DNA from 2 places in the Lysinibacillus sp. NPDC096212 genome. Region 1 is predicted to be linked to the other one. Evidence: riboswitches for the same ligand, from Rfam matches in the RefSeq annotation. Region 1 holds a riboswitch; the other holds the start of a gene.
The links. A riboswitch is a leader RNA that binds a small molecule or an ion and turns the genes downstream of it on or off. The one in region 1 is predicted to bind glycine.

Region 1 (4,194 bases):
CTCTATTTGACCAAAGAAGTTAGGATACTGTGTAATAACAGCTGCCGTATTGTCATCAATTAGTTCTTTTAAAGCTTCTACATCTGTCACACCATCTTTTTGTGGAACAGTAACAATTTCAATGGATTGACCGTATGCATATGTAGCAACGACATCACGATACTCAGGATGAACCGCCTCAGATACTAAAATTTTCTTACGGCGTGTATGTCCAGCTGCCAGCATACCCGCTTCCGCTAATGCTGTTCCTCCGTCATACATAGAAGAGTTTGCAAGATCCATACCTGTAAGCTCTGCAATCATCGTTTGGAATTCAAAAATTGCTTGTAATTCCCCTTGTGAAATTTCTGGTTGATATGGAGTATACGCTGTGTAAAACTCTGAACGAGAAATAACATGGTCCACGATAATTGGTTTATAGTGGTTGTATACGCCTGCACCTAAAAACGATACGTTAGCATTTGTATCTTTATTTTTCGCAGCAAGTGCCGTTAATTCTTTTAATAAAGCTGATTCAGATTTTGCTTCTTTAATATCATATAGGCCTTTAAAACGTACTTTTTCTGGAATATCCCCAAATAACTCATCAACTGAGGATACGCCAATTACGTCTAACATTTCTTGTTTATCTTGCTCCGTCATTGGTAAATAACGATGTTTCATAAATGTAGGTCCCTCTTTTCAACTTTTATTTTGAACGTTTGTAAAACGGTGTTTCAACTGTTACTACCTTTAAGTGCTTACCACGAATTTCGATTTCTAATTCAGTTCCGATAGTTGTGAATTGGCTGTCAATTAACGCGTGACCAACATTACGTTTAGAAGAAGGAAGCTGTGTACCAGTTGTTACTTCACCGATTTCCTTACCATCCTTAAACACTTTGTAGCCATGACGAGGAATTCCTTTATCGATCATTTCAATACCTACAATTTTACGTGAAAGTCCATTTTCTTTTTGTTCAGCTAATGCATCATGACCAAGAAAATCCTCTTTATTTAATTTCACAGCAAAACCAATACCAGCTTCTAGAGGTGAAATTGTTGCTGATAGCTCTTGCCCATATAATGGAAGACCTGCTTCAAAACGAAGTGTATCACGGCAGCCTAAACCTGCTGGAACAACGCCTTTGTCTTTTCCAGCCTCTAAAATTTCATTCCATAAAGCTTTAATATCTTCTGGAGAGCCGTATAATTCAAAACCATCTTCTCCTGTGTAACCGCTACGAGATACTAATGCTTTATGACCAGCAACTTCAACGTCTGCTTGGAAACGGAAGTATTTAATTGTTTTTAAATCAGTGTCTGTTAATGTTTGAAGAACCTCTTCTGCTAATGGTCCTTGCAAGGCAATTTGTGCATAAGCATCTGATTGATTGTCAATCGTCACATCATATTGATGTTGATTTTCCATCATCCAATCATAATCTTTTTCAATATTTGACGCATTTACGCACAATAAATAATGATTGTCTGCTAATTTATACGTTAATAAATCATCAACAACGCCACCATCTTCATAGCACATTGCATTATATTGCGCTTGACCTACTGCAATTTTTGAAATATCATTTGTCAAAAGATTTTGTAAAAAATCTAGTGAATTAGGTCCAGTTACTAAAATTTCACCCATATGTGATACATCAAATAAGCCAGCACGATTACGTACTGCATCATGCTCTTCTTTAATAGAAGAGAATTGCACTGGTAATTCCCATCCACCGAAGTCGATTGTTTTACCACCATACTTTGCATATTCTTCAAATAGAGGTGTACGCTTTAATTCATTCGTCATTATTTTTGCCCCCTTAATGGTAGTTACATTTTTTACTGGTAGTAGTTCGTCTGCTTTTATTAATGCATCATGCTTCCCCTGTTTGTTCATTCAATTAAGAAATAGGAACTAACATCATTAGCAAAACATTTAGACATAAAAAAAGACAGACGAACCCCTTTTCGGGATTCTCTGTCCTTAAACCTGAAAGTTACACCAGACTGGCTCGCATTACTACAATGCCAATCAGCCGGCTTTCCCCTTTGGTGGCTGTAGTACTACAGCTCTCTCCAGAGTTGCGTCTTGTACGAGTCCTTTTACCTGAGAGATTCATAACATTTTGTTATTTGCTCCTTCGGTGACGTCTACACGTGCTCTCCCCGCACAATCATCCGCCCAAGATTCATCTTGGTACTATTTAGTATTCAATGAACATTCAGTTACTTATTTGTCTATATCCTAACATTAATTGCATTGAAAAGGCAATCATTTTTTAATCTATATCAAAACACGAACATTCAACTCATTAATTTTTATCAATGTTCGCCTTTTAACCTTTTGACTTGGAATACTAAATACTCAAGAATTTGGCGGAGTGTTCTGCCCTCTGTTAACACTTGTATATGTCCTGTTTCACGATAGAATCTTCTTCTATAATGATACAGCTTCTCTAGCTCCTCTTTCGTTGAACTCTGTACTATTGGTCTGTTCGGATCATGCTGTATTCGTTTGTATATATCTTCGAATGTCGCATCTAAAAAAAACACGAGCCCACTGCGTCTCATTATTTTTCGATTTTCAGCATTGATCGCTACCCCACCACCTGTTGAAATAATACAAGCTTCGTCTCGGAAATTTTTCAAAAATTCTGTTTCTATTTCCCGAAAACGTGCTTCTCCATATTTTTCAAATATCTGTGGAATTGTCATTCCCTGCTGCCGAACAATCTCATGATCCATATCATAATATGGCATCTTTAACAAATAGCTTAAACGTCTTCCTAACGCACTTTTGCCGGAGCCCATAAAACCAACTAAATATATTTTTCGCATTCGAATCACCTTCTTATAACTACGATTCTACACTGTCTGACAAAATTTGTCCTAATAAATTTATCGTAGCTCGAATATTCAGCTTTTCTAGGTCATTATATGTTCGAAACTGAATCTCATAAGACGTACAATACGTAAGAACAAAAGTAGTTACAAAAAATAATAATGCAATTGCGATTAAAAAAATAGCCCCTCTGTCATTTTTCAATAACTGGAACATAGAAAGTTCGCTCCTTTTTGATACCACTTGGAAGTTCAACAGCTACTGTTAACATATCTTTTTCAAATTGGAACCTACATTTATTAATACCAATTAGCATTGGTACATGACCACCATTTACTTGATCACGAATTAAATTGCTATAACAATCAATAGAATGAATAGTAAGTCCTTCCTGGAAGGTTATTCTCTTTTGGTCTTGTCGAATCGTAAATGAAGAAATATCATTTAAATACATATTCAAATCATAAACAAAAAGCTCCCACTTTGATTGTTCATCAGATAGTACTGTTGTTTTCATTTCTGCAAACCAGAGCATAATAAACACAACAAGGTGTGCAATAAGCACAAAAACAACTAATTGAAATAACGCTTCTAATAATGTATAGCCTCGTTCATTCATCTACTTCACCTGTCAGTTGTATACATTTTTTACGTAATTCTCGTGTATTTTGAAAACTTACACATATCCCCTGTCCATTCATAGACCATTGAAAATCTACATTTTCAACGGTGTTAGTGCCTTCCATTTGCTGTAAATAGCGATAACGCTTTAAGCCTTCATAGGCCGTTTCAGCTGCGATAACTTCTAACTTCTTGTTATAAAGAGTCGATTTCATCATATAGCTGATCGGTATTAATGTCGTGCATAATAACATAACAATGACGATTGATAAAATTGTTTCTACAAATGAATAACCAGATTCATTCAACTCTCGATCTCCCTCGCCCTAACGTAATCACAACCTTTTTAGTGCCTTGAGGCGTTTTAAAATAAACTGTCCCTGGGGTCATAACGTTTCCATTGTAATTGTAAATAATCGTGGTAATTGAACTTGAAGAAAGAATGACTTCAACCCCTTTAGGAAAAGGACGTTCATATAATTCTGTATAAAAATCCTTTTTAATGATATATCTTTTTGATGAACTCTCAAACTTCATCGAAATGTATTCCCTTTGGTGCATGCTATACGTTTGTATATATTGCAGATCTAATTGAATTTGTGTAAAAAATCGCTCAAGCTCCCTAGTTTCCTCTGCTTTAACCGAATACTTTACGACAACCGCTGACAAACACATAACGATAAACAAAACAATGATCATTTCAACAAACGTAAAGCCACGCTCACTTTTTATAGTATCCATTAGTT
Region 2 (4,194 bases), on a different contig from region 1:
CACAAGTCTAGATACACCTTTATGCGTTATGTGCATATTAGGTGTTACAGGATGAACCTGTGGAAATTGTTCAATATCTTTGTTTAACTGTTCAAATTTGTTTACTTCGGGTTGATGATTTGTAAGTACCATCGTTTTGCCTCCCTTGTTTTCTGCATTACAATAATAAATACACAATATCATGTGTCGTTAAACACTACATATTGTGTATGTTTCTTTAAAAAAGATACTATATATAGTTTTTTAATTCAACTCTTGCAATTTCGAATAGAATCCGAACTGCTTGTTATTACAAGGGTTGAACGATAAAAAAATATTTTTCTTATACCATTTTTTATTTTTTGAAGTTCCAATCATCACATGCATATTTTTTTTCTTCTAGTGCATGTACATATTCTAATTGCTCCTCAGAAAGTGTAAATGGTTTTAAATCAATTTGCAACGATTTTGCAAAACCATCACGAAAAGCTGTCACACATTGTTCAATAGTCACTGGTTCTTTGACAAGGTTATTGATAGCAACCGCTTTCTCTGGCATCTTTCTACGCATGCGGTCCTTCGCTTCTTCACTTGAAAAATTGAAAACAGACAATAATTTCTCCTGATCTAAATCAAGTAAAATAGCTCCGTGCTGTAAAATAACACCTTTTTGACGAGTTTGTGCACTACCCGCTACTTTTTTACCTTCTACAACAAGCTCATACCAGCTTGGCGCATCAAAGCAAACTGCGCTTTTTGGTTTCTTTAAGTCTGCTCTTTGTTCTTCTGTATCAGGTACACTAAAATAAGCATCCATACCTAGATTATGAAAACCTTTCAATATACCTTCACTTAACACTCTATACGCCTCTGTCACTGATTCAGGCATATTTGGATAGCTTTCTGAAACAATGACACTATATGTCAATTCATGTTCATGTAAAACAGCTCTACCACCTGTTGGACGACGAACAAAGCCTAGTCCTTGTTCTCGTACCGCTTCTAGATTAATATCTCTTTTCGCCTGCTGGAAATAGCCAATCGAAAGTGTTGCTGGCTCCCACTCATAAAAACGAATAACTGGTGGAATTAAACCTTCACTATGCCAATCAAGTAATGCTTCATCTAATGCCATATTAAAAGAAGGGCTACATTTCCCTGAATTTAGAAAATACCAAGTTGTCATATTTTCATCTCCTACAAATATTTAATTAAACTTTAGCGAAAGTGTACAAAATAAGTCACCTTATATATGGCATTCATTTTAACAAATGTTATCCAATTCTTTGTTATGAGCCAAAAATAATGCTTCTCAAAATTTTGACACTCTGCTTTAAGTTCTATTCTTTATGAAAGTATCCACCACCCTAATCCAAGAAAATAGTGGAAAGATACTGTGACAGTTCACTAATAAAATCCATATAAATAGAGATAAATTAATTCTAGCCACAATCTAATTTATTTTATCAAACTCATTGGACTATCGCTAGCGCATCTTTTATAATAATAAAGAAGATAGAAAGGGGTAAGAAATTTTGTTGAACATACTTATCACAATCGGTGTTATTTTAGTAGTTGTAATTGCTTATATCGGCATTAACGCCCTACGACTAAAAAAAGCCGTAACAAACCTAACACAAGAACAATTTATTGAAGGCTATCGTAAAGCACAGCTTATCGACGTACGTGAACAAAAAGAATTTGATGCTGGTCACATCCTTGGTGCACGCAATGTTCCTTCAACTACTCTACGTCAACGTCACAAAGAAATCCGCCCAGATTTACCAGTATATTTATACTGTCAAAATACAGGCCGTAGCTCACGTGCTGCTTTATTTCTTAAAAAACGTGGCTACAACCAAATTTACCAACTTCAAGGCGGCTTCCGTACTTGGACAGGTAAAATAAAGTCCAAAAAACAAAATTAAAAAATCAATAAGACATTAGTGACTAATATAAATAAATCTACTCACGGAAACAAAGTAAATTTATTTATATTTACCTATATCACATTGTTTAAACTAAAAGAAACCATCTCAAATGACTATGAGATGGTTTACTTTTTGCAAAAAATTCTGAGTTTCTACTATATTATATATTTTGTTTAATGTCTGACAAGTTAGTTGGAGTAAGTTAAAGCAACGAAAGATACATACTCTCTTTCACATTCCTTTACCAAAATGCGAGCCGCTTCCTAAGCTAGTTCCAATTTTCATCTCTTCCAACTCCATATACCGCGAATTAAAACATTATCCTTAAATTTACATATGTCTAAAAATACTATTTTTCGTAAAGTATTTACCTAGATGAACTCCATTCTTCTTTTTTTCTGAAAATGTCTGAAATTTATCCTTGAATAATTAAGTAGGCACTGATAGGATTTATAATATCTTAAAATAATGTCATACAGACATACAATATAAGCTATGAATGCTATGGATAACACTATAGCAGGAGCAGTTCTGGAGAGAGCGCATTTTGCGTCGCCGAAGGGTTCACTATCTCAGGCAAAAGGACAGAGGAGTAATATCAACTTTCAACATGAAAGCTATACCACACGAATGTTTTCTTTTTTTACATACAACATCCGCAATTGGTATTTGTTATTCTGTCATTTACGAGACTAGTGTCACTACTAGTCTCTTTTTTTATTTTCCAGTCATAGTTTTTACGTATCTTTGAGGGGGATTAACGTGGAACAACAACAATTAAAACGTGAATTAAAAAATCGCCATGTGCAGCTCATAGCGATTGGTGGAACAATCGGTACTGGTTTATTTTTAGGATCAGGCAAAGCCATTGCTTTAGCGGGACCTTCCATTATCTTTGCTTATCTCATTGTCGGAACCGCCTTATTTTTTGTTATGCGGGCATTAGGTGAACTATTATTATCGAATGCTGGCTATACATCGTTTACTGATTTTGCATCCGAATACATAGGACCTTGGGCAGGTTACATCACTGGCTGGACATACTGGTTCTGCTGGATCATGACCGCTATGGCAGATATTATTGCTGTCGGCGTTTATGTACAATATTGGTTTGATATACCACAATGGGTGCCTGCAATTGGCTGTTTAGTACTGTTATTAATGTTGAATTTATTAACTGTAAAACTATTTGGCGAACTAGAATTTTGGTTTGCACTTATAAAAGTCATTACAATTGTGGCACTGATTGTGATTGGAGTATTCATGTTATTTACAGGTTTTCAAACAAGCTCTGGCACAGTTTCTGTTGAAAATCTTTGGGCACATGGCGGGTTATTCCCGAACGGCTTACACGGTTTCCTAATGGCATTCCAAATGGTTGTTTTCGCTTTTGTTGGTGTCGAGTTAGTAGGGGTTTCTGCTGCTGAAACAGCCAATCCTAAAAAAAATATTCCTTCTGCCATTAACAAAATTCCATTACGCATTTTATTATTCTACGTAGGGGCATTATTTGTTATTTTATGCATTAATCCTTGGAATGAAATGTCTGCCTCTAGTAGTCCATTTGTACAAGTATTTACACTAGCTGGTATTCCAATTGCTGCAGGTATTATTAATTTTGTCGTACTTACATCTGCCGCTTCTGCCGGTAATAGTGGTTTATTTTCTACTAGCCGTATGCTTTTTAATCTTGGGAACAACAAGCAAGCTTCGCCAAAGTTTGCAAAGCTCAATAAAAACAGTGTGCCAAGTAACGCACTCGTTGTTTCTGCAATTGTAGTTTCCGCTGGTGCATTACTAAGTAAATTAATGCCTGAAAACGCCTTTAGTGTTGTTACAACGATTAGTGCTATTTGCTTTATATGGGTATGGAGTATTATATTAATCTCTCATATCATTTATAAACGTAAAAATCGCGCACTTCATGAAGCATCGATTTTCAAGGCACCTTTTACTCCGTTCGTGAACTATTTAGTACTTGCCTTCTTTGCTTTTCTATTAGTAGTCATGTTCATTTCAGAGGCAACACGTACCGCATTACTGTTAACACCAATTTGGTTTATCATACTAATGATTATTTATAAAATGAAAAGAAAGAACTAATACGGTAAAATGAATTGTCCCGAATAGTGACACTTTTAAAGAAAGTGTACCTATTCAGGGCTTTATTTATTGTGCGAAAGCGAAGTAAAATCACAAAAAAGATGACTACGTCCATTTACGAAGTCATCTTTCATATTGATTAAAAAATATTCATATTCCACTCGGTAGCAATATGCTTGAG

Region 2: linked by a shared signal. The riboswitch ahead of ACIQ7T_RS25655 (amino acid permease) and the one ahead of gcvT (glycine cleavage system aminomethyltransferase GcvT) in region 1 are both predicted to bind glycine.

Annotation. Positions count from the first base shown of each region.
Region 1 covers NZ_JBIWFQ010000006.1:140,863-145,056, reverse strand. Annotated here, with positions in the region: gene gcvPA (aminomethyl-transferring glycine dehydrogenase subunit GcvPA) at 1-663, opposite strand, end outside; gene gcvT (glycine cleavage system aminomethyltransferase GcvT) at 689-1,792, opposite strand; glycine riboswitch at 2,071-2,163, opposite strand; gene ACIQ7T_RS08550 (shikimate kinase) at 2,308-2,823, opposite strand; gene comGF (competence type IV pilus minor pilin ComGF) at 3,021-3,446, opposite strand; gene ACIQ7T_RS08540 (hypothetical protein) at 3,439-3,756, opposite strand; gene comGD (competence type IV pilus minor pilin ComGD) at 3,749-4,189, opposite strand; gene comGC (competence type IV pilus major pilin ComGC) at 4,193-4,194, opposite strand, start outside.
Region 2 covers NZ_JBIWFQ010000040.1:21,401-25,594, forward strand. Annotated here, with positions in the region: partial or broken gene ACIQ7T_RS25640 (ribonucleotide reductase N-terminal alpha domain-containing protein) at 1-132, opposite strand, end outside; gene ACIQ7T_RS25645 (lipoate--protein ligase family protein) at 335-1,165, opposite strand; gene ACIQ7T_RS25650 (rhodanese-like domain-containing protein) at 1,518-1,907, shown strand; glycine riboswitch at 2,432-2,508, shown strand; gene ACIQ7T_RS25655 (amino acid permease) at 2,673-4,013, shown strand; gene ACIQ7T_RS25660 (glutaminase) at 4,153-4,194, opposite strand, start outside.